2 linked regions of the Marichromatium purpuratum 984 genome follow. The protein of the gene in region 1 interacts with the protein of each later gene in a pairwise test. Links are inferred from orthologs where the notes say so. Each region holds a gene or a part of one and is shown on either strand. Other genes may lie near its edges.

The links.
Region 2: the proteins of recR (region 1) and recO interact in binary tests that used the Escherichia coli proteins (3 or more experiments, as listed by UniProt). The link is inferred for Marichromatium purpuratum 984 from one-to-one orthologs.

What each region holds. Positions count from the first base shown.
Region 1 is NZ_CP007031.1:1,043,023-1,051,147, forward strand. What follows is about bases 5,405-8,125. They hold recR (recombination mediator RecR), read left to right. Parts: upstream 5,405-6,327; coding sequence 6,328-6,924; downstream 6,925-8,125. Other genes in these bases: dnaX (DNA polymerase III subunit gamma/tau), read left to right, coding at 5,405-5,815; MARPU_RS04795 (YbaB/EbfC family nucleoid-associated protein), read left to right, coding at 5,985-6,308; MARPU_RS04805 (histidine triad nucleotide-binding protein), read left to right, coding at 7,004-7,348; minC (septum site-determining protein MinC), read left to right, coding at 7,543-8,125. Outside these bases: MARPU_RS04765 (histidine phosphatase family protein), read left to right, coding at 1-392; MARPU_RS04770 (adenosylcobinamide-GDP ribazoletransferase), read left to right, coding at 392-1,141; MARPU_RS04775 (hypothetical protein), read right to left, coding at 1,155-1,556; MARPU_RS04780 (hypothetical protein), read left to right, coding at 1,741-2,280; MARPU_RS04785 (coiled-coil domain-containing protein), read right to left, coding at 2,268-3,512; more of dnaX, read left to right, coding at 4,001-5,404. UniProt on the Escherichia coli protein: May play a role in DNA repair. It seems to be involved in an RecBC-independent recombinational process of DNA repair. It may act with RecF and RecO.
Region 2 is NZ_CP007031.1:1,970,446-1,987,243, forward strand. The notes cover bases 558-3,499. They hold recO (DNA repair protein RecO), read right to left. Parts: upstream 2,427-3,499; coding sequence 1,689-2,426; downstream 558-1,688. Other genes in these bases: MARPU_RS08715 (GlgC family sugar phosphate nucleotidyltransferase), read right to left, coding at 558-731; pdxJ (pyridoxine 5'-phosphate synthase), read right to left, coding at 880-1,668; era (GTPase Era), read right to left, coding at 2,436-3,338; rnc (ribonuclease III), read right to left, coding at 3,331-3,499. In the rest of the region: more of MARPU_RS08715, read right to left, coding at 1-557; more of rnc, read right to left, coding at 3,500-4,008; MARPU_RS08740 (DUF4845 domain-containing protein), read right to left, coding at 4,005-4,397; lepB (signal peptidase I), read right to left, coding at 4,408-5,226; lepA (translation elongation factor 4), read right to left, coding at 5,369-7,171; MARPU_RS08755 (DegQ family serine endoprotease), read right to left, coding at 7,436-8,857; MARPU_RS08760 (SoxR reducing system RseC family protein), read right to left, coding at 8,945-9,415; MARPU_RS08765 (MucB/RseB C-terminal domain-containing protein), read right to left, coding at 9,419-10,390; MARPU_RS08770 (sigma-E factor negative regulatory protein), read right to left, coding at 10,374-10,934; RNA polymerase sigma factor RpoE, read right to left, coding at 11,067-11,645; nadB (L-aspartate oxidase), read left to right, coding at 12,005-13,633; MARPU_RS16665 (response regulator), read left to right, coding at 13,924-16,798. UniProt on the Escherichia coli protein: Involved in DNA repair and RecF pathway recombination.

The sequences.
Region 1 (8,125 bases):
TGGCCGCACGGCGCGGGCTCGAGCTGGTGCTCGAACCCGCGCTGGCAGAGCGTCACTTCGGCGATTGGGAGGGGTGCTCGGCCAGCGAGCTCCCCGAGGATGAACGCTGGCGGCTGTGGGATGATCCGCTCGGCTTCACCCCGCCGGGGGGCGAGCCGATGCCTGACTTCCTCGCCCGGACCCGCACGGCCTGGCGCGCGCTGCTCGACGGCGGCGGGCCGGACGCGCTGGTGGTGACCCACGGCGGGGTGATTCGCGCGATCCTCGCCGAGGTGCTGGAGATGCCGCCGCGGGCGATGATCCTGCTCGAGGTCGTCCATGCCGGGCGCAGTCGCGTCCGTGTCCCACCCTCACCGGGCCGCCCCAGCCTGGTGACCCATCGAGGTCCCTGATGTCCCATCTCGTTCCCTTCTATGCCGCCGGGCGGCTGTTGACCCGGCTGCCCTTTCCCGACCCCGGCGTGGTCGACCCCGCCGACCAGGGCCGCTCGGTGGCCTGGTACCCGGCCGTCGGGCTGGTGCTCGGCGCGCTGCTCGCGCTCGCCGCGCTCGCCGCGCAGCACACCGACCCGCTGCTCGGTGCGGCGCTGCTGCTGGCCTTCTGGACCTGGTCGACCGGCGGGCTGCACTGCGACGGCCTGGCCGACAGTGCCGACGCCTGGATCGGCGGGCTCGGCGATCGTGCCCGCACCCTGGAGATCATGAAGGACCCGCGCAGCGGGCCGATGGCGGTGGCGGTGCTGGGGCTGGCGCTGCAGCTGAAGTGGAGCGCGCTGCAGCTGTTGCTCGATGTCGAGGCGGCCTGGCTGCTGCTCTGGGTGCCGCTGCTCGCGCGCGCGGTGTTGCCGCCGCTACTGCTCACCACCGCCTATGCCCGCACCCAGGGCATCGTCAGCGATCAGGTCGCCCATCTCGGGCGCACCTGGGCCTGGGTGGCGAGCGGCGCGGCCTTCATCGGCTGTGTGCTGATGCTCGGCGGACTGGGTCTGGTGCTGGTCGGGTGCGCCCTGGCGGTGTTGTGGCTGGCGCGCCGCGCCATGCTCGCCCGGCTCGGCGGCTTCACCGGGGATACCGCCGGTGCCCTGGTCGAGCTGACCGAGATCGCCCTGGTGGTGCTCGCAGCGCTGCTGCTCGGCGGCTGAGCGGCGCCGCGGCTCAGCGTGCCAGCTGGTGCGGGTCGGCGGCGCAGGCCTCGCGGCATGCGCGATGGCGGTTGGCGCAGTAGCCGTAGAGGTTCTCGGCGCACGACCACCAGGGGTAGCCGCAATCGAGTTCACCGTTGAATGTGCCGACCTCGCTGAGACACCAGCGATAGTCGCGGAAGGCCTCGGTATGGCCGGCCTCGCAGTCGCGATAGTCGGCGCGGGCGTGCTCGCGACAATGCGCGCGGGCGCTGTCGCACTGGCCGATACAGGCGGCGATGGCGAGCTGACGGGGCAGGGGCTGGTCCTTCAGCAGCGGGTCGCTGCAGGCGCCGAGCAGGCTCAGCGCCAGGGCCAGCACGACACCACGTCGCGATCGACGAAAGGGATGCGGTGACGATTGGCGCAGTCTCATCGGGAGGCTCCGGGGATGTGACGGTCGCGCCTCGACCCTGGCGCGGTTGCGGTCACTGTAGCGGCAATCGCGCCCCGGTGCATCCGCATGACATACAATGGGCGCTCGGGGGCCGCGCCTGACCGCGGTCGGTCGAGGGTCGAGGCGGGCGCGCGCCGCGCCGCCGTCGCCGAGGGAGAACGCCATGTCCAGAATCGTCGTGCCCGTTGTGTTGCTCGGTCTGCTTGCGGGGTGTGCGCTGATCCCGCCGCAGCGTCTCGGCGGGATCGCCGTCGAGGTGCCGCCGGAGGAGTACGGCAGGCGGCTGTGCGAGCACCTCGAGATCGAGGTCTATGCCACCTGTGTCAGCCAGGTGATCGACAATCTCGACCGTCCCCGTCCCGAGGTGCCCTCGCCGGGTCGTTCGACCTCGGGGCCGGTGGTGGCGGTGGTCGACGGCGAGGTATTCAGCGGCGACTATCGCTCGACCCTGTTCACCGGCGAACTGAATCTGACCAGCCCGAAGACCCGCTGTCGCGGTGGTTACAGCGCCTTCTCCGGCGATCCGGCCGCGATCTACGAATTCCACTGCGAGGACGGGCGCAGCGGCTGGGCGGATCTGGTGCGCGATCTCAGCGGTCGCAACGGTATCGGCCGACTCGCCTTCAGCGACGGCGCCGCCGGTCAGCTGGTGTTCGGTCACGCCCCGTTGGGCAGCGCCGAGCCCTATCCCTATCTGCCCTGATCGGGGCCGCGCAGACGCTCGGTCAGGCGCAGCATCTCGCGCTCCATCTCCAGGTTCTCGAACGGGCGCAGCGTTGGGAGCTGACGCTCCATCAGTGCCTCGAGCAGGCGCTGGCTGGCACGCACCAGCCCCACCAGCTCGCCCGAGAGGCTGACCGTCTGATAGGTGTTCCAGGCGGTGGCGATGTCGCCGGCGAGCTGCGCGCGCGCGGTGCGAATCTGGCGTGCCTGGTCCTCGAGATAACCCCGATAGACCGCCGCCGCCTCGCCGGTGACGCGCTGCGCCTCGAGGTTGGCCTCGAGCAGCGCGGCGCGCTCGGGGTTCTGCGCCTTGAGCGTGCGGGTCTCGGCGGCGAGCGTGCGGGCGCGCTCGGCGATGGCGTCGATGCGCGGCAGGTAGTCGTCCTCGATCTGGTGCTCGATACGGCGGTGGAGGTGCTCCAGGGTCTGCAGCAGCACCACGTAGAGTCCGTAGTAGCGACGCGCGCTCTCCAGATCCTCGCCACTCTCGGCGACCAGCGCCTCGAGCTGTTCGGTGAGGGTGCGGACGTTGTCGAAGAGGATGCCGAGTTCGACGACGTTGTCGCCGACCACGGTCGAGAGCAGGAAGCGGACCTGCTCGTCATCGATGTCCAGCCCCATGGCACGCAGCTCGGCGGCGAAGCCGCGCTCGATCGCGGCGATCTCGGCCTCGACTTCGGTGATCTCGCGCTGGTCGCGGGCGATCGCCGCGGCGTGGTCGGCGCGGGTCTTGAGCAGGGTCGATTGTTCGGGGGCGGTGAGCTGCTGCTGTCTGGACTCGGCGATCTGGGCGCGCAGCTCGACGATACGGGCGTTGAGCTCGCGGATACGCGCACGCTGGGCGAGCGCTGGCGAGACCGAGAGCAGCGCGACGGCGCGATCGAGCAGGGCGTCGATCTCGGCCTGGTTGGAGTTGCGGTCGGGACCGAACCAGGCGCGCTCGGGCAGCGTCGCCTGGCGCTCGGTGAGGGTCAGCGCCTCCTCCAGCTCGGGGCGCGCCCGCTCCCAGGCGCGACCGAGGTCGGCGCCGTCGTCGCCGAGTAGTCGCCGGGCGTCGGCCGCAGCCTGATCGGCGAGCTCGCGCGAACGTTGCCACCACGCGGCGGCGGTGCTCTGAGCGCGCTCCCAGGCATCGGTGTCGGGCTCCTGCGCTAGGCTCGGCGCGGGCAGGGCGAGTGCGAACAGCAGTGGGGTCAGCGAGATCGGGCGCATGGCGGTCGGGGTCGGGCGGTTGCGGAACTCGTCCCACTCTAGCAGCGCCGCGCGCGCTTGCCGAGGCCAGCTATCAGCCGCCAGCCGCCAGCCGCCAGCCTCCAGGGCTGTAAGCTGATAGCTGTCGGCTGGTAGCTGGTAGCTGGTAGCTGGTAGCTGGTAGCTGGTAGCTGGCTCCCGGTTTGTCTTCCGTGGCGCACTTTGTTAATCTCTCGCGCTCTTGTCGTCATCGTCTGATGGTTGCAAGAGCGTTATGGTGACCCGTGTCGGTCCCCTCGCAACGTGAGATCGTGAACCCGGTCAGGCCCGGAAGGGAGCAGCCGCAGCGGTTGAAGCGTGTGCCGGGGTGTGGCTGGCGCGGGTTGCCGCCCCAGATTCCGCGCTGACGCCGGCCTCGGTCCGCGACGCCAGACGCCACCCTTAGGAAGCTCCCCGCGCTCGCCCGCGTGCGCGCCCTGCAACAGAGTTTCGACCGATTCGAGTCGCGCATGTCCTACCAGGTGCTCGCCCGTAAGTGGCGCCCCAAGTCGTTCGACGATATGGTCGGCCAGCAGCATGTGGTGAGGGCGCTCGCCAATGCGCTCGATCGCGGCCAGCTGCATCACGCCTATCTGTTCACCGGTACCCGCGGGGTCGGCAAGACCACCCTGGCGCGCATCCTCGCCAAGTCGCTCAACTGTGAGCAGGGCGTGAGCGCACATCCCTGTGGTCAGTGCGCGACCTGTCGCGAGGTCGATGCCGGGCGCTTCGTCGATCTGATCGAGGTCGACGCGGCCTCGCGCACCAAGGTCGACCAGACCCGTGAACTGCTCGACAACGTCCCCTATGCCCCGGCGCACGGTCGCTACAAGGTGTATCTCATCGATGAGGTGCACATGTTTTCGGCGCACAGCTTCAATGCCCTGTTGAAGACGCTCGAGGAGCCGCCGCCGCACGTCAAGTTCCTGCTCGCCACCACCGATCCGCAGCGTCTGCCGGTGACCGTGCTCTCGCGCTGTCTGCAGTTCAACCTGCGCCGTCTGCTGCCCGACGAGATCGGCGCGCACCTGCGTCATGTGCTCGAGACCGAGGGGCTGGCGTTCGAGTCCCCGGCGCTGGCCCAGCTCGCGCGCGCCGCCGATGGCAGCATGCGTGACGCGCTGAGCCTGCTCGATCAGGCGATCGCCTTCGGCGGCGGTCAGCTGGTCGAGGCCGAGGTGCGCGCCATGCTCGGCACCCTCGACGGCGAGGTGGTGCTGGCGCTGGTCGAGGCGTTGGCCAGCGGCGACGGTGCCGCGCTGCTCGCCGAGGTCGAGCGCGTCGCCGCGCTCACCCCCGATTACGCCGAGTTGCTGCGCGAGCTGATCGCGCTGCTGCATCGTCTGGCGCTGGTTCAGCAGGTGCCGCGGCTGCTTGCCGCCGACGATCCCGATGGGGACCGTCTCGGCGCCCTCGCCGCGCGCCTCTCGCCCGAGGACGTGCAGCTCTACTACCAGGTTGCGTTGACCGGGCAGGGCGATCTCGCCCTCGCGCCGGATCCGCGCGCCGGACTCGAGATGGTGCTGCTGCGCGCGCTCGCCTTCCGCCCCGCCTCGCCCGCCGGGCAGCCCGACGGCGCACCCGCTGCGCGTCGGCCTCCCGATCCGCGTCCCGCCCCCCCGGCCGCACCCCGTCAGAGTGCGCCAGCGCCGAGCCGTGGCCCGAACGCCTCTGGTACGCCACCCTGGGAGGTTGCCGCCCCGGCGCCGCTCCCGGCTCCCGAGCCATCGGCGCCTGCGTCCGTTGCGGCGGTGCCTGCTGCGCCCTCGCCGGACAGTGCGCCCGCCGCTGGTGTGCCGCCTTGGGAGGTCGCCGACCCGAGTCCGATCTCCGAGCCGTCGGCGCCAGCGCCCGCTGTATCATCGCCGCGCGCGCCTGTCACCGCCCCCCGTCCCGACCTCCGCTCCCCGGCGCAGTGGCAGCAGCTCGTCGCCGGGCTGCGGGTGCGTGGGATCGCCGGCGAGCTGGCGCACAACTGTGGTTTTCTCGACTGGGCCGATGGCCGCCTGCTGCTGAGTCTGGACCCGGCGGTCGAGCATTTGCGTGTGCCTACGGCCGAGAGCCGTTTGCGCGAGGCGCTCGAGGGCGCGCTCGGCGAGCCGGTGCGCCTCGAGTTCCAGATTGCCCGCCCCGAACAGGAGACACTCGCTCAGCGTCGCGTGCGTGAGGCCGAGGCGCGCCAGCGCGCGGCCGAGGAGACGATGTACGCCGACCCGGTGGCCGAGCGGATGCGCGAGCAGCTCGCCGCCGACTGGGTCCCGGGCAGCATCGAGCCGCAGGGCTGAGTCACGCGCATGCCGGGCGCTGGCCGTTGTGATGCCTCCCCGCGTCCGCTCGAGCCATGTATCCTTGCGTCCGGCACGCGACGCGTGCGCCACTGCGAGCGTCGCGTCATGCGTTGTCCCCGCCGGGGGCGCGATGTCCCCAATCACCCGTCAACGAGGTAGATCCAAGATGAAAGCTGGACTCGGTGGCCTGCTCAAGCAGGCGCAGAAGATGCAGGAAGAGATGCAGCAGGCGCAGGCACGCCTGGCCGAGGAGGAGGTGACCGGCGAGGCCGGTGGCGGTATGGTCAAGGTGACCATGAACGGCAAGTACCAGACCAAGCGTGTCGAGATCGATCCCTCGCTGCTCGGCGACGACAAGGAGATGCTCGAGGACCTGATCTCGGCGGCGATCAACGACGCCACCCAGCGTGTCGCCGAGAAGATGAAGGAGACCATGTCGTCGGTGACCGCCGGCATGCCGCTGCCTCCGGGCATGAAGTTCCCCTTCTGAGTCCGTTGGTCGAGCGCGCATGAGCGAGCGGGCCCTGCTCGATCAGCTGATCGATGCGTTGCGCTGTCTGCCCGGGGTCGGGCCGAAGTCGGCGCAGCGCATCGCCTTCCACCTGCTCGAGCGTGATCGCGAGGGCGGGGCGCGGTTGGCGCGGGTGATGGCCGAGGCGATGACTCGTATCGGTCACTGCGATCGCTGTCGCACCCTGACCGAACGCGAGCGCTGTGCGATCTGCGCCGATCCCCACCGCGATGCCGGATTGCTGTGCGTGGTCGAGCAGCCCTCCGAGGTCGTCGCCATCGAGCAGGCCACCGACTTCGGTGGACGCTATTTCGTCCTCGGCGGGCGGCTCTCGCCGCTCGACGGGATCGGTCCGGCCGAGCTGGGACTCGACCGGCTCGAGGCGCTGCTGGCCGAGGGCGTGGTGCGTGAGCTGGTGCTCGCCATCAGCCCGACGGTCGAGGGCGGAGCGACGGCGCAGTTCGTCGCCGAGCTGGCCACGGTGCAGGGCGTCGCGGTCACCCGGATCGCCCAGGGCGTGCCCCTGGGCGGGGACCTTGATGCGCTCGACGGCGGCACCCTGGCGCTCGCCCTTGCCGGGCGCCGCGCCTTCTGAAGGGACCGGCGGGCCAGAGCCGCGCCGGTCATCCGCCCCCGAGCGGGGCGATATCTCGATCTTGGGAGCGAACATCAGGATGACCGATACCATCTTCGGCAAGATCGCCCGCGGCGAGGTCGAGGCCGACCTCGTCTACGAGGACGAGGACGTCGTCGCCTTCCGCGACCTCAGTCCGCAGGCGCCCACCCACCTGCTGGTGATCCCGCGCAAACCGATCCGGACTCTCAGCGAGGCCGGTGCGGAAGATGCCGAACTGCTCGGCAAGCTGTTGCTGGTCGCCGCCAAGGTGGCCGAACAGGCCGGGATCGCCCGGGGTGGCTATCGCACCGTGATCAACTGCAACGCCGGTGCCGGGCAGACGGTGTTCCATCTGCACCTGCACGTGCTCGGTGGTCGCGCGCTGCAATGGCCGCCAGGCTGAGGGCGGTGGGCTGACGGGGCGTCGCGTCATACCGCCGGCTGGCGGATCCATGACGACGCTTCGTCCCTCTCACTCTATGCCGGCGCGCGTCGAACGGGTAGCATTGCCGCTCGACAGGGTGGTCGTCCGCGCTGCAGCGGCCGGCGGGACTACAGCATGGAGACCTGGGGGCGCGAGACGCTCGAGATCACACTATGGCAGCGAATCCACAATCGCTCGAAGGTGAGGCCGCAGCGGCCTTCGAGCTCAAGGCGGCGGGGTTCACCCTGCCGATCTTCAGACTGCTCGGTGACGACATGGAAGCCGTGGCCAATCAGCTCAGCGCCAAGGTCGGCCAGGCCCCCGACTTCTTCCGCAACACCCCGATCGTGATCGATCTCGGCGACTTTGCCGGCGGCGAGGTCGAGTTCCCGCTGTTGGTGGGGTTGTTGCGTGGTTACGGCATGATCCCCTTCGGTGTACGGGGCGGCAGCAAGGCACAGCACGCCAGCGCCGAGACCATGGAGCTGGCGGTGCTGGGCGAGAGTTATTCGCGTGCCGCGCGGGCGGGTAGCGCCAACGCCGAGGGTGCCGAGCACGCCGCCGCCGAGGAGCCGGCGCGCGCCTCGATGCTGGTGGCCCGTCCGGTGCGCTCCGGGCAGCGTCACTATGCCGCCGGCGGCGACCTCTCGGTGGTCGGGGCGGTCAGCTCCGGGGCCGAACTGATGGCCGACGGCAACATCCATGTCTACGGCCCGCTGCGCGGTCGCGCGATGGCGGGTGTCAACGGTGACCTGG
Region 2 (16,798 bases), 920 kb from region 1 along the record:
CGCACCCGATGGCTCTGAGTGAGATGGGCGAGCACGTCCTTGGCGAGATGCCGATCCGGGGGCAGCGGGCCGACCTCGGCATCGGCGCTCTCGCGGCGAGCGAAGGCATCGAACAGCCAGCCGCGATCGAAGACATAGACGCCCATGGTCTCGAAGGCGCGTTCGCCCTCGATCTCGCCGGCGCGCTCAGCCGGCAGGATACGCACGATGCGGTCGTGCTCGTCGAGTTCGACGCGGGCCTGGGTCTGCGAGGGCGGCGCGCCGGGGTCGACCTCGCGCACCGCCACCGTGACCTCGGCGCGGGCATCGACATGGGCATGGACCACCTCGCTGTAGTCCATGCGATAAACGGCACTGCCGTCGAGCGCGAGGACCTGACGCGCGCGATTGCGCTCGATCAGGTTGCGGTTCTGGCGAATGGCATCGAAAGGCCCGGCATACCAATGCTTGCCGTCACGCATCTGCGCCGGCACCGGGATGATGAACTCGCCGAGTTCGGGGTTGTAGATCGACCAGCCATCGCGCAGGTGCTTGTGCAATGAGTGACTCTTGTACTGCGTGATCACCAGGACCTGACGCAGCCCGGAGTGCAGACAGTTGGCCAGCGCGAAGTCGATCACCCGGAACTTGCCACCGAAGGGAACGGCCGCCTTCGGGCGATGACGGGTCAGAGGCGCGGGGCCCACCCCGCGATCGATAGCAAGCAAGAAGATCAGGGTATCTGCGGACATGGCTCTTGGCTTTGGCTGACGGGAGCATTTTCCCGCGGCACAGTCTAGCCCGCAGATCGAGGTCGGGGAACGACGTCGGGCATGTTCCGATCGAAAGGGTCATGTCGATCGGGCGCGCCGAGCGCCCTCCCCCGACGGCGCCCGCCTCTCAGCGACGGCTGGCCACTGCGATCTGTGCACGCATGTCGCGCACCGCGCGATCGAGCCCGGAGAAGAGCGCGCGGGCGATGATCGCATGACCGATGTTGAGTTCGGTGATGCCGGGGATGGCGGCAATCGGCTTGACGTTGTCGTAGTCGAGCCCGTGTCCGGCATTGACCTGCAGGCCCAGCGACAGACCGTGCTCGACGGCGCGCTCGATGCGCGCCAGCGCCTCGGCGCGCGTCTGGCGGGTGTGCGCATCGGCATAGTGGCCGGTGTGCAGCTCGACGACCGGGGCGCCGATGGCGCGCGCCGCGTCGAGCTGCGCCGGCTCGGGGTCGACGAACAGCGACACCCGCACCCCGGCCTCGGCCAGACGGGCGCAGAACTCGGTGAGATGGGCCTGGTTGGCGATCAGGTCGAGCCCGCCCTCGGTGGTCAGCTCCTCGCGTCGTTCGGGGACCAGACAGCAATCGTGCGGGCGCAGCCGGGCGGCGATCTCACCCATCTCGGCGGTGGCGGCCATCTCCAGGTTCATCCGCGTCTGCAGGATGCCGCGCAGCAGCTCGACATCGCGGTCCTGGATGTGACGACGGTCCTCGCGCAGGTGCAGGGTGATGGCGTCGGCCCCGGCCTGCTCGGCGACCAGCGCCGCTTGGATCGGCTCGGGGTAGCGGGTGCCGCGCGCTTGGCGCACGGTGGCGACGTGATCGATGTTGACGCCCAGCAGCACCTCGTTGGCATGCGTGCTCAAGGGATTTCTCCTCGCTTCGTACGGTCGGGAAGGCGGCGCCATGACCGGCGTCGCCACTCAATCTAGTGTGGGGGTGAACGCTCACGCCCGCCATACCACTGCTGGAACAGTGCGCGGGTGCGCAACGGACGTTCGCCGAGATGCGGGGCGAGCATGGCGCGCAGCAGCGCCCGCGCCTCGCGCGCGCGTTCGGCATCGGTCGGCGCGGCGTCGGCGGCGAGCGCCTGCAGGGTGGCGCCACGGCAACACAGTCGCGGGTCATCGGTGACGGTGGCCGCGCGCAGCCCCTGCTCGGGCTCGAAGACATAGTCGGCGGTGGCGCGCACCGGCCGGCCGGTGGCGGTCTCGACATCGAGCGCGAGGCCATAGCCGAGGGCATCGAGCAGGCGCAGCTCGAAACGGCGCAGCACCGGCTCGAGGTCGTCTCCCGCGGCCAGCGCCGCGAGCGCGACCTGGTAGTCGTCGAGCAGTGCATCGTGCGGGTCCTCGCGACCGAGCAGACGCAACAGCAGCTCGTTGACATAGAAACCGCAGAGCAGTGCCCGACCGGCGAGCGCATAGGGCCGGTCCACGGCCTCGACCCGGGTCAGGGTGCGCACCTCGCCGCGTCCGCCGAGTTCCAGCCACAGCGGCTGGAAGGGCTGGAGCAGCGCGGCGCGCCCGCCAGCGCGGGCGCGCCGCGCGCCACGGGCGACTGCGGGCAGCCGCCCACGCCCGACACAGAACAGCTCGACGAGCAGGCTGGTGTCGCGATAGTCGTGCCGGTGCAGGACGAAGCCGTGACAGGCGCTGGCGCTCACCGCCGCCGATCAGTCCTCGCTGTAGCCGAGGCGCGCGAGCGCGGCCTCGTCGCTCGACCAGCTTTTCTTGATCTTCACCCAGACCTCGAGATGGACCGGGCAGTCGAAGAGCTTCTGCATCTCCAGACGCGCCTGGGTGGCGGTGGCCTTGAGCGACTCGCCCTGCTTGCCGATGATGATCGCCTTCTGTCCCGGGCGCTCGACCCAGATCAGGGCATTGATCATATAGCGCCCGTCGACCGCCTCGAAGCGCTCGATCTCGACGGTGGTGCGATACGGCAGCTCCTCGCCATAGCGCTGGGTGAGCTGTTCGCGCAGCAGCTCGGCGGCGAAGAAGCGCTCCGAGCGGTCGGTGAGCTGGTCCTCGGGGAAGATCGGCTCGCCCTCGGGGAGCGCGGCGAGCACCGCCTGCTCCAGCGCCTCGACCTGACTGCCGCGCGCCGCCGAGACCGGGAACAGCTCGCGGAAGGCGTGACGCTCGCCCAGGGTCTGGAGGAAGGGCAGCAGCGCCTCCTTGTCCTCGACCCGGTCGACCTTGTTGACCACCGCGATGCACTCGACCCCGGCGCGAGCGACGGCGGCGAGCGCCTGCTCGTCCTCCTCGGTCCAGCGCAGCGCCTCGACCACGAACAGGATCAGATCGGTGTCGGCGAGCGCGGCGCGCGCGGTACGGTTGAGATAGCGGTTGAGCGCACTCTCGCCGCGACGATGGATGCCCGGGGTGTCGACGAACAGGATCTGTCCCTCGGCGCGGGTCTTGACCCCGAGGATGGAGTGACGCGTAGTCTGCGCCTTGTGCGAGGTGATCGCGAGCTTCTGGCCGAGGATGCGGTTGAGCAGCGTCGACTTGCCGACGTTGGGGCGCCCGACGATGGCGACGGTGCCGCAGCGACCGGTGATGGCGTCATTCATGTTCGAGGATCTCCAGCATGGCCTCGGCGGCCGCCTGTTCGGCACGGCGCCGGCTGGTGCCGGTGCCTCGGGTGGTCAGATCGGCATCGCCGAGCGCACAGACCACGGTGAAGGATTGTGCATGCTGATCACCCTCGATGGTGATCACCGTATAGCCCGGTAGCGGTCGCTTGCGCGCCTGGAGGAACTCCTGCAGCCGGGTCTTGGGGTCCTTGCCGGAACGGTCGATGCTGGTCTGCTCGAGACGCTCGGCGAACAGCTTGGCCACCACGGTATTGGCCACGGCGAAGCCACCGTCGAGATAGACGGCGCCGAGCACCGCCTCCAGGGCATCGGCGAGGATCGAGTCGCGGGCGTGACCGCCGGTGCGCAGCTCCCCCGCCCCCAGGCGCATGTAGTCGCCCAGTTCGATGCCGCGGGCGAGCTTGGCCAGCGACTCGCGCTTGACCAGGCTCGCGCGCAGACGGCTGAGCGTGCCTTCGGCGGCCTCGGGGAAGCGATGGCCGAGCGCCTCGGCGATCAGCAGCCCGATCAGGGCATCGCCGAGGAACTCGAGACGTTCGTTGTTGTTCGGGCCGACGCTGCGGTGCGTCAGGGCCTGTTCGAGCAGTTCGGGGCGGGCGAACTCGTGCCCGAGCACACGGGCCAGCCGTCTGGGGTCTGCATTCACTGAGTGCTGATTTCCACCTGATTGTGGAACGTAAGCACGGCATCGACGTTGAAGAACAGATGCGTGCGACGTTCATACTCGAGGACCACGCTGAGTCGGTCGGCATCGGTCCGCTTGATGACGAACTCCTGCGCCGAGACCGAGGTGATCCCGTTGATATCGAGATTGCGCATGAGATAGTCGGTGATCTTGCGCGGATTTCTGCCCACCGGCTCGACCGGATCCTCAAGCCCGTCCATCACCGACTGGATGGTCAGGTTCTGCATGTAGACCGGTCCGAGCTTGAGCAGCAGGGTGATGAAGAAGGCCGCCAGCCCGACCAGGATCGTGAAGGAGAAGAGTCCCAGCCCGGACTGACGCGCGCGCGGAGTGTTGATCGCCGTTGGCATCCTGAAGACCTCAGTCGATTCCGTCGCCGAGTCGCGACCAGGCGATCGGCAGGCCATCGCGGGCACCGTCCCAGTGCATCCAGATGCCGAACGCCTTGCCGACCAGATTCTCCTCCGGGACGAAGCCCCAGCAGCGACTGTCGTTGCTGTTGTCGCGATTGTCACCCATCACGAAGTACTGCCCCTCCGGCACCTTGACCGAACCGAAGGCGAGCACCCGGCAGCCGGGCGGCAGATCGGGGGCGCGCGAACGGGTGAGGATGCTGTGCTCGACCCCGTCGAGGCTCTCGAGGGCCTCGCGCGCGCCGCTCATCTCTCGCCCGGAGCCGACACCAGTGTAGCGCCCGATCGGCAGCTGGGCCACCGGCTCGCCGTTGAGATAGACGGTCTTGCCGCGATAGCCGATGACGTCGCCGGGCAGCCCGATCACCCGCTTGATGTAGTCGGTCGAGGGCTCGAGCGGGAAGCGGAACACCACTACGTCGCCACGCTCGGGCTCGCCGATGTCGACGAACTTGGCGTTGAGCACCGGCAGACGCAGCCCGTAGGCGTACTTGTTGACCAGGATGAAGTCGCCGGTGAGCAGGGTCGGCATCATCGAGTTGGAGGGGATGCGGAAGGGCTCGACCACGAACGAACGCAGGATCAGCACCGCGAAGATCACCGGGAAGAAGGCGCGCGCATACTCCACCACCACCGGCTCCTTGACCGGGGCGCCACCGGCGGCGGCACGGCGACGCGGGGCAAGCCAGCGCGCGTCGAGCAGCCAGATCGCGCCGGTCACCACGGAGGCCAGCACCAGGAAGGCGGGAAAGTCGAAGTTGGTCATTGCGTCTGCAGGGTCTCTTGGTCCTTAGGGGATGGTCCGTGCCCCGGGGGGCGACAGGCGACGGCGGGCGCGTCCACCCGAACGGGCGAGCGGCGAGTGACGGGCGCCGGGGCCGCGCGCACCGGGCGCGCGGCCGGCGGGCTCAATTATCCTTGCCGACCTGGAGCACGGCAAGGAAGGCCTCTTGCGGGATCTCAACCTTGCCGACCTGCTTCATCCGCCGCTTACCGGCCTTCTGCTTCTCGAGCAGCTTGCGCTTACGCGTGGCGTCACCGCCGTAGCACTTGGCGGTGACGTTCTTGCGCAGCGCCTTGACCGTGGTGCGGGCGATGATCTTGGTGCCGATGGCCGCCTGGATAGCGACCTCGAACATCTGCCGCGGGATCAGCTCCTTCATCCGCTCGGTGACCTCACGCCCGCGCGACTGCGACTGCGCACGATGGACGATCGAGGACAGCGAGTCGACCTTGTCGCCGTTGATCAGCACGTCGAGCTTGATCAGGTCGGCGGCCTCGAAGCGCTTGAACTCGTACTCGAAGGAGGCGAAGCCACGGCTGACCGACTTCAGCCGGTCGAAGAAGTCGAGCACCACCTCGCTCAGCGGCAGATCGTAGGTCACCTGCACCTGGCCGCCGAGATACTGCAGGTTCTTCTGTACCCCGCGCTTCTCGATACAGAGGGTGATGACCGCGCCGAGATAGTCCTGCGGGACGAGGATGTGGGCCTCGATGATCGGCTCGCGGACCTCGTCGATCTGGTTCGGCTCGGGCAGATTGGCGGGGTTGTCGACCTTGATCAGCTCGCCGTCGTTGCGCAGCACCTCGTAGACCACGGTGGGCGCGGTGGTGATGAGGTCAAGGTCGTACTCGCGCTCGAGCCGCTCCTGGATGATCTCCATGTGGAGCATGCCGAGGAAGCCGCAGCGAAAGCCGAAGCCGAGCGCCTGCGAGACCTCGGGTTCGTAGTAGAGCGCGGCGTCGTTGAGGCGCAGCTTGCCGAGCGCCTCGCGCAGGTCCTCGTAGTCGTCGGTGACCACGGTGTAGAGCCCGGCGAAGACCCGCGGGCGCATCTCCTTGAAGCCCGGCAGCTTGGCGCCGGGGTTGTCGGGATGGGTGATGGTATCGCCCACCGGCGCGCCGTCGATCTCCTTGATACCGGCGATGAGGAAACCGACCTCGCCGGTGGAGAGACACTCGCGGTCGGTCTTCTTCGGGGTGAAGACGCCGACCGCATCGACCTGATGGGTACGCCCGGTGGACATCATCTGGATCTTGTCGCGACGACGGATCTCGCCGTTGACCACCCGCACCAGCGAGACCACGCCGACGTAAGGGTCGAACCAGGAGTCGATGATCAGCGCCTGCAGCGGTGCCTCGCGATCGCCTTCGGGCGCCGGGATGCGCTCGACCAGCGCCTCGAGCAGATCGGGGATGCCGAGACCGGTCTTGGCGCTCACCCGCAGCGCGTCGGTGGCCTCCAGGCCGATGATCTCCTCGATCTCGCCGATCACCCGCTCGGGCTCGGCCGAGGGCAGGTCGATCTTGTTGAGCACCGGCAGCACCTCGAGCCCCTGGTCGATCGCGGTGTAGCAGTTGGCCACGCTCTGCGCCTCGACCCCCTGGGCGGCATCGACCACCAGCAGCGCGCCCTCGCAGGCGGCGAGCGAACGCGACACCTCGTAGGAGAAGTCGACGTGACCGGGGGTGTCGATGAAGTTGAGCTGGTAGGTCTCGCCGTCGCGCGCCTGATAGTTCAGGGTGACGCTCTGCGCCTTGATGGTGATCCCGCGCTCGCGCTCGAGGTCCATGGAGTCGAGCACCTGGCTCGACATCTCGCGATCGGTCAGGGCTCCGCTGACCTGGATGAAGCGGTCGGCGATGGTCGACTTGCCGTGATCGATATGGGCGATGATCGAGAAGTTGCGGATATGGGAGAGATCGGTCATCGGGATTGCGTGTGCGCCCAGCGGCTGATGAATGCGAGTGATCGCGCTGCCGGCCGATCGACGGCGCGGTATCGCGACAGATAGCCGCTCATCTTACCAGAGGCGCGGGGGACGGCGCATCAGCCAGCGGCGCATCAGCCAGCGGCGCATCAGCCATCAGCCATCAGCCATCAGCCATCAGCCAGCGGCCAGCGGCCAGCGGCCAGCGGCCAGCGGCCAGCGGCCAGCCCAGGATAGCCGCGCTGGCCGAGGCCGGTACCCGGATCATTCGGGGTCGGGCATGCGGATGGCGAAGAACATCCGTCCGTCGCTGCGTTGCACCAGCACCGCCACCGAGCGCCCCGGCTCGATGCCGGCGAGGATCTGCTCGAAATCTGCGGGGTCTGCGACCGGTTGGCCGTCGAGCATCAGGATGAGATCGCCAACGCGCAGCCCGGCGCGCTCGGCCGGCCCCGGCTCGAGGGCCTCGACCATCACCCCGCCCTGCTCGACGCCGAAGTGCTCGCGCTGCTCCGGGGCGATGGCGCGCACCACCAGACCGATACGGTTGGCCGGGGTCTCATCGAGCGCCGGCGGCGCGGCGAAGGCGTCCTCCTCGGGCAGCTCGGCGATGGTGACCGAGAGGCTGATCCGCTCGCCACGACGCAACACCCTGAGTTCGGCCTGCTCGCCGATCGGCGTCACCCCGACCAGCGGCGGCAGGGCGCTGGAGGTGAGCACGTCCTTGCCGTCGAAGGCGAGGATCACGTCGCCCGGGCGCAACCCGGCCGCCGCCGCCGGGCTGTCGGCCAGCACCTCGGCGACCAGCGCACCGCGCGGCTGCTTGAGGCCGAAGCTCGCGGCCAGTTCGCGGGTGACGTCCTGGATCATCACCCCGAGCCAGCCACGGGTGACGCGCCCCTTGGTCTTGAGCTGCTCGATCACGTCCATGGCGACATCGATCGGGATCGCGAACGACAGCCCCATGAAACCACCGGTGCGGCTGTAGATCTGGCTGTTGACGCCGACCACGCGGCCATCGAGATCGAACAGCGGCCCCCCGGAGTTACCGGGATTGATGGCGACATCGGTCTGGATGAAGGGGACATAGTTCTCCGAGGGCAGATTACGCCCCTTGGCGCTGACGATACCGGCGGTGGCCGAGGACTCGAAACCGAAGGGCGAGCCGATCGCCAGCACCCATTCACCGACCTGGAGATCCTTGGAGGAACCGATGCGCACCGCCGGCAGGCCCTCGGCGTCGACCTTGAGCAGGGCGATATCGCTGCGCTTGTCGGTGCCGACCAGATCGGCGACGAACTCGCGCCGATCACTGGTGCGCACCACGATCTCGTCGGCGCCCTCGACGACGTGTGAGTTGGTCATCACAAAGCCGTCGGAGGAGACGATGAAGCCGGAGCCGAGCGAGCGCGACTCGATATCGTCGGGCAGTTCGCCCTCCTCGCCGAAGAAGCGGTCGAAGAAGTCGCGCAGCGGCCCCTCATCGGGCAGGTCGGGGATGGTGAAGCCGTGCATCTCGGAGACCGAGGATGTGTGCTGCTTGGTGCTGATGTTGACCACCGAGGGGCCGTTCTCGGCAACCAGGCTGGCGAAGTCCGGCAGGGTACGCCCGACGGCCATCCCCGGCGCCAGGGCGCAGCAGAGCAAGGTGGTCAGAGCGAGCGAGAGACGGGGTTTCGAGCGCATGGTTGCTCCTCAAAGATTCATCGGCACGGCCGAAGCCGCGTGACTGGCGGGTTCGCGGGCGCCTGGAGCGACGGGCGCAATCAGCCGTCAGGGCTCGACCAAGGTCACCCGCTGCGTCTCGGCGCCGAGACGACGGATCACCTCCGGCTGGCGTGATGGATCCCGGGCCAGGGCACGGCTGTAGCCGCGAAGCCACACCAGTGCGAGAGTAAGACCCAAACCGGCCCCGAGCAACCCCAGCGGATCGGACGCGGCGCCACCGAGTGCGGTTCCCGCCACGGCCCCGAACACCAGCCCCAGGGTCGGTGCCAGATAGGCCGCGAGCGAGAGTCGAAGCACGTCCTGCGCCGAGATCGCCAGGACCACCTCGTCGCCGACCTCGACCCCGACCCGATCGAACGCGCGAACCTCGGCGAGGCGACGGGAGAACAGCCGCTCGAGCAGCGATGTGCCACAGGCGCCACGCGCGGCACAACCGCCACAGACGCTGCGCCGCTGGGTCTGGACGCGGACGTGATCACCCTCGCGGGCGATCACCCGCCCCTGTTCCTCAATCATGGATCAGTCCTCGGCGTGACGGCGCACACCCGCCACCGCCGCCTCCACGGTCGCGACCGGCACCTCGCCGACCGCGGTGATCTGATAGCCCTCGCGCCACGCCCCGGCAGCATGCACGGCACCGATGTTGGTCGCCCCTTCGAGCCCAGGGTCCTCCGTCTGCTCGACATAGATCGAGTAGGCCGAGAGCCGATCGGTGAACAGGAAGTGCTCGAGCACGCCGCCATCGTCCTGTGGGATCCGATGATAGGTCACCAGCTCGAACCCGAGCGGCTGATCGGCGAACCGCCACTGCGGCGGCGGCTCGGTCACCGGCGCCTCGCGCACCCCCTGAGGCGCGGCCTCGGGTTCGGTGCCATCGGCGGGATGGAAGGTGAGGGTGGCGAACATCAGCTGCTCGAGCGCCTGCTCGGAGCGGTCGATCAGATCGGACTTGAGCGGCAACGCGGTCTCGCGATCGATATGGAAGCGATAGCCGTATCTCAGCGCATCACGCGGAATGATGCCGATCACCTCGGTATCGCGCCCGGCCACCCGGCCCCGGCCCAGACGCTCGACACGATAGTGCTCGCCGAGGCGCTCGGGATCGATGCCGTTGGTATCGATCAGGCCGCCACCGCCGGCGCTGCGTACCGAGATGCCGTAGCCGTCGCGCATGGTGCAGTTGACTCGCCGGGAATCGCGCGAGAGCGCCCGCACCGGACCACTGAGCGCAACCAGACGCTCCTGGGTATGGCCGGCGGCGACACGATGGATCAGGTGCAGGGTCTCGAGCTGGTTGTCATGGAGATAGACCAACGTGCCCTCGTAGCTGAGCGCGCGCAGCGCCTCGGACATCCGCTCGAGCAACTCGGCAACCGGCGCATCGGTCACGACGCGCGCCTGCTGCTCCGAGGCCCCGGCCAGGGGCGTGCTCAGACACAGCAGGAGCAGACAGAGTCGACGGGCCGACCAGGGATTAGCGAGGCGATTCATAACCGACGAAGGTTGCATAAGGCAGCATGCCCTTGGCCCCGCTGGCGGAGGCCGTGTCTTGATGAGTGACCAGGAACAGGTCGAGCTTGTTGGCGAGATCCGGGCGATCGAGACCCCAGCGTCCGTCGCCGACGGTGACCACCGCAGGCGGCGGCACCTGACGCTGCGCCGTGACCGGGAAACCACCGTCGAGTCGGTCGCCGCCCAGGAAGAACAGTGGCGGTACCGCGAACACCGCGATGAAGGCCGCAGCCGCGGCCAATGCCATCCCCGCGGCCGGCGCCAGCGCACGGCGCGGCTGGAAGCGATGACGCTGATGGAACACCAAGGCGTCGGCCGCCACCTGCTCACGCACCGCATCGGCCACCCCGGCGCACGACGGATCGAGCCGCTCGCCGCGGATGGCGTGACCGATCATCTGATAGCTTGCCCAGGTATCGCGCAACGCGTCATCGCGCGCCAGCGTGTCGAGCAGGCGCCCGGCACTGGCGGAGTCGAGTTCGCCATCTTGGAGTTCGGAAAGTCGTTGTCTTAGCTCGGTCATTGGTTCACGCCTGCGCTGGGTTCTGTCACTGTCTCGGCCTTGCACCCGAGGTCCACGCATCATCGCGCGAGCCGAGCGCTGTGCCACCCAAAGCCCGAACGGACATGCCGCACGGGCGGTTGACGCCCATATTCAGGGCTTGAGCAATGGACGCAATCGCTTGTCGATCGCGTCACGTGCCCGAAAGATGCGCGAGCGCACGGTGCCGATCGGGCACTCCATGGCATTGGCGATCTCCTCGTAGCTCATGCCCTCGAACTCCCGCAGCATGATCGCCGTGCGCAGGTCATCGGGCAGGTCGTCGAGCGCGGCCTGGACGGTGCGCGCAATCTCGTCGCCGAGCAGCTCGCGCTCGGGCGTGGCGCCATCGCGCAACCGCCCGCCGCTTTCCATCTGCTCGGCCACCTCGGCCTCGACATCACCACCCGGTGGACGCCGTCCCTGGGCGACGAGATGATTCTTGACGGTGTTGACGGCGATCCGGTAGAGCCAGGTGTAGAAAGCGCTCTCACCGCGAAACCCCGGCAAGGCGCGATAGGCCTTGAGGAAGGACTCCTGGGCGACATCCATCACCTCCGCCGGGTCGCGCAGATAGCGCGAGATCAGATTGGAGATCTTCTGCTGGTACTTCAGCACCAAGAGGTCGAAGGCACGTTTGTCACCGGCCTGGGCGCGCTCGACCAGCTCCTGATCGGCTTGACGCTCAGACATGGGTCACGACCGCCGGTCCCCCGACCATCGGCTCCGTTGGCATGGACAGCTCCCCGGTTAGGAAGTTCTTCGGGCAGGGTCGCAAAATTCCGACTCCACCCGTGCGAATCAAAGCATGCAATCCTGACCGGAATCGGTCGAAGCGGCAAGTCCGCACGACATCCACGGCCCCATCGATCAAGCGCCGCCACTGGCGCGACACGGCACGATGGCGGCCTGTGGACTGGATTTCCCGCTCCCGGCAGCATAAAAATGAAAGCAGCCCCGCGCCACGGCGTGGAGACGACTCCGGCCCCGAGCATCCCCACGGGACCGGGGCCACGAACCATTCCTGTTCCCTATTGCAGCGAGTCCCGACCATGCCAGCAACCGTTCATCGTCATGACGTCCTCATCCTCGGCAGTGGTGCCGCGGGGCTCAGTCTCGCGCTGCGACTCGATCCCGATCTCTCGGTCGCGGTGGTCTCCAAGCGCGAGTTGGTCGAGGGCAGCACCCTCTACGCTCAGGGCGGGATCTCGGCGGTGCTCGACGAGCACGACTCGATCGAGTCGCACGTCCAGGACACCCTCAAGGCCGGCGCCCATCTGTGCGATCGCGAGATGGTGCGGATGGTCGTCGAGCGCGGCCCCGACAACATCCGCTGGCTGCTCGACCAGGGCGTCGAGTTCACCCGCGACGAGGCCTATCAGAGCACCGGCGGCTATCATCTCACCCGCGAGGGCGGACACTCGCACCGGCGCGTAGTCCATGCCGCCGACGCCACCGGGCGCGCGGTGGCGACCACGCTCGAGGCGCAGGTGCGCGAGCGCGCCAACGTCTCGCTCTACGAGCAGCACATCGCCGTCGACCTGATCACCACCAAACACCTGCCGGGCAGTCGCGACCACCGTTGTCTCGGCGCCTACATCCTCGATCTCGGCAACGGGCGGGTTGAGACCTTCATGGCCCGCTTCGTGGTGCTCGCCACCGGTGGTGCCAACAAGGTCTATCTCTACACCAGCAACCCCGACGTCTCCACCGGCGACGGTATCGCCATGGCCTGGCGCGCCGGGTGCCGGGTGGCGAACATGGAGTTCATGCAGTTCCACCCGACCTGTCTCTATCACCCCGAGGCGCGTTCCTTCCTGGTCACCGAGGCGTTGCGCGGCGAGGGCGCGCGGCTGTTGCTGCCCGACGGCGAGCGCTTCATGCCGCGCTTCGACGAGCGCGCCGAACTCGCCCCGCGCGACATCGTCGCACGCGCCATCGACCACGAGATGAAGCGCATCGGCGCGCCCTGCGTCTATCTCGACATCTCCCATCGCCCGGCCGAGTTCATCGTCGAGCACTTCCCGACCATCCACGCCCGCTGTCTCGAGCTGGGAATCGACATCACCCGCGATCCCATCCCGGTGGTGCCGGCGGCGCACTACACCTGTGGCGGCGTGATGGTCGACAGCCACGCCCGTACCGACCTCCCCGGACTCTATGCCAGCGGCGAGACCGCCTATACCGGGCTGCACGGGGCCAACCGCATGGCCAGCAACTCGCTGCTCGAGTGCCTGGTCTACTCCGAGCGCGCCGCCGAGGACATCGCCCGCCTGGCGACCAAGGTCGAGTTCGCCGCCGATGCGCCGGAGTGGGATGAGAGCCGGGTGACCGAGCCCGACGAGGAGGTGGTGGTCACCCACAACTGGGAGGAGCTGCGCCGCTTCATGTGGGACTATGTCGGCATCGTCCGCACCACCAAGCGACTGCGGCGCGCCAAACGCCGCGCCGACCTGCTCGCCCACGAGGTGATCGAGTACTACGCCAACTTCCGGGTGAGCAACGACCTCATCGAGCTGCGCAATCTGCTCGAGGTCTCCGATCTGATCATCCAGTCGGCACTGCGCCGGCGCGAGAGCCGCGGGTTGCACTATACCCTCGACTTCCCGCGCCGCGACGCCTCGCAGCGCACCCCCACCATCCTCATCCCCGATCGCTACGTACCGCGCGCCCGGCACTGATCAATCCGGCGGGTATAGCCGGGGAGAGGGTCGCCCCGAATGCGTCTCGAATCACAGCGAGGCGCATGTATCATTCTATATAATTAAGCACTTGAACCCACAGACGAGCACCAGGTCGGTCCTCTCGCACGCGCTACGCGGACCGCGACGCACCACCTGTCCATCGCCCGGAGTCCAGCGCGCATGTCATCCCCGCAGCCCGCCCCTCCTCGCCGTCGCATACGCGCACGGCGCGGCACGATCGATGACGAGCGCGCAACAACGACTCGCCATCTCGCACAGCCAGCGCGATGAGCTGGACGCCGCGCCCGGCCTCCTCGCTGCGTCACCTGCTGCCGCTGTTCGCACTGATCCTGGTACTGCTGATCAGCGCCTTTTCGGTACTGCTGTGGTGGATCCAGGAGCAACGACTACGCGAGATCGTCGCTGCCGACATCGACGAGACCGCGACCGTCTTCGATGCCGTCCTCGACGACCAGACCGATTGGCTCAATGCCCTCGCCACCTCGGTGGCGATGGACACGACCACCCGCGAGGCGCTCGCCGCGCGTGATCCCGAGCGTCTCGATCGACGCTGGCGCGCCATGTTCGAGCGGCTACGCGCGCGCAATGGCCTCACCCACTTCTACTTCATCGGCGCCGACCGGCGCGCTCTGCTGCGACTGCACGCCCCCGAGCGCGCCGGCGACCGGATCGACCGCTTCACCGCGCGCCAGGCCGAACGCGACGACAGCGATGCCCAGGGCATCGAACTCGGCCCGCTCGGGACCTTCACCCTCAGAGCGATCAGTCCGATCCACGATCAGGGGCGACGCATCGGCTATGTCGAGGTCGGCAAGGAGATTGAGGACATCCTCGCGTCACTGTACGCCCCCACCGAGACCCGGCTGGCGGTGATCATCCGCAAGCACCTGCTCGAACGCGGACAATGGGAACAGGGCATGCGATTGTTCGGACGCGAGAGTGACTGGGATCGCCTGAGCAACAGCGTCATCACCTACAGCTCTCCAGGGGGCATCCCCGCCGGCCTGGACCCTGCCATCGAGCAGATCGATCGCCCCGGTCGTCGTCACTACACCCCCGATCGCGAGCTGATGATCGATCACACCCGCTGGCGGCTGTCGCTGCTGCCGCTCGATGATGCCGCCGGACGGCACGTCGGCGACCTGCTGCTGGCCCACGACCTCACCAGCGAGGCCAGCGCCTTCAGTCAACACATCCGTACCTGGGGGTTGGTCACCATCTTGCTGCTGACCGCGGCGCTGAGCGCCAGCGGACTCCTGGTGAGGAGTGCCAGACGACTGATCCGTCGCCAACAGACCGAGCTGATCGAGCATCAAGGACTGCTCGCCGCCACCCTGCGCTCGCTCGGCGAGGGGGTGATCAGCACCGATGCCGACAACCGTATCATCGACATCAACCAGACCGGCGAACAACTCACCGGATGGGCGGCCATCGAGGCCCGCGGCCGCCCGCTCGGCGATGTATTGCTGCTGGTCGACCCCGAGACCCGCGACCCCCTTCCGCTGCCCAGCACCGCCACGGTCGAGCGCGCCACCGAGCAGGCGCTGCTGATCACGCGCGGCGACGACAGTCGTCCAGTGGTCACCAGCAACGCGCCCATCCGCAACGATCAGGGCCACACCCTGGGTGCGGTGATCGTGTTCCGCGACATGAGCGAGGCGCAGCGCATCCGCCACGAACTCGAACTCAGTCGCGAACGCTACATGCTGGCGATCGACTGCAGCAGCGACGGGGTCTGGGACTGGGACCTGCGTAACAACCGGGTCTTCATCTCACCGCGCTGGAAGGAGCAGATCGGCTTTGCCGACGACGAACTCGACAACGCGTTCGAGAGTTTCGAGACACGACTCCACCCCGACGACAGGCACCGGGTGCTCAACCAGATCGCCAACTATCTGCAACAACCGCAGGACTCCTACGCGCTCGAGTTCCGACTCAGACACAAGGACGGCAGCTATCGCTGGATCCTCTCGCGCGGGCGGGCGATGTGCAACGCCCAGGGCGACCCCTATCGAATGAGCGGTTCGCATACCGACATCAGCGCCCGCAAGGAGGCCGAGCGCACCATGACGATGCTCTCGGCCGCGGTCGAGCACAGCGACGACCTGGTCGCCATCCGCGACCTGGAGCTGCGCGTGATCGCCGCCAACCCGGCCTTCGCCCAGGCCGTCGGCGCGAACTCCACCGGAGACCTGGTCGGACGCACCGATGCCGAGCTGCTCGACATCGACCCCGGGGAGGAACCGGCGCGCTCGCTCATGGCCGATGAGCGCCGCGCCCAGTTCCTCCCCGCGGGCGAGAACCTCGCCCGCGAGCACGACGTCCGGCTGGCCAACGGCGAGACCCGCACCCTGCTGACCAAAAAATACCCGATCTACGATCACGACCAGCGGTTGATCGGCACCGGCACCCTGTCGATCGATATCAGCGCCCGCAAGCGTGCCGAGGATGCGCTGCGCGAGACCAACGCGGCGCTCAAGGCATCGATCGAGCGCGCCAACGCCCTGGCCAACCGCGCCAAGATGGCCAGCCGCGCCAAGAGCCGCTTCCTGTCGAACATGAGCCACGAGATTCGCACCCCACTCAACGGGGTCATCGGCATGCTCGGACTGCTGCACGAGAGCCCGCTCAGCGCCGATCAACAGCGCTATCTCGAGATCGCCCAGCACAGCGGCGAGGGGCTGCTCAAGATCATCAACGACATCCTCGACTTCTCCAAGGTCGAGGCCGGCAAGCTCGAACTCGAACGCATCGACTTCGACCTCGGCGAACTGCTCGACGACTTCGTCGCCACCATGGCGCTGCACGCCCACGAGAAGACGCTGGAGCTGACCTGCACAGCCGCGCCGGATATCCCCACGGCCCTGCGCGGCGACCCAGGGCGCGTGTTGCAGATCCTCACCAACCTGGTCGGTAACGCGATCAAGTTCACCGAGCACGGCGAGGTCGCGGTGCGCGCTACCCTGCTCGACTGCGACGCGCATCAGGTCAGGCTGCGCCTGGCGGTCCGCGACACCGGTATCGGCATCCCGCGCGACAAGCGCGAGCGGCTGTTCCACGGCTTCTCCCAGGTCGATCCCTCGAACACCCGCCGCTACGGCGGCACCGGGCTCGGGTTGGCGATCACCAAGCAACTGGTCG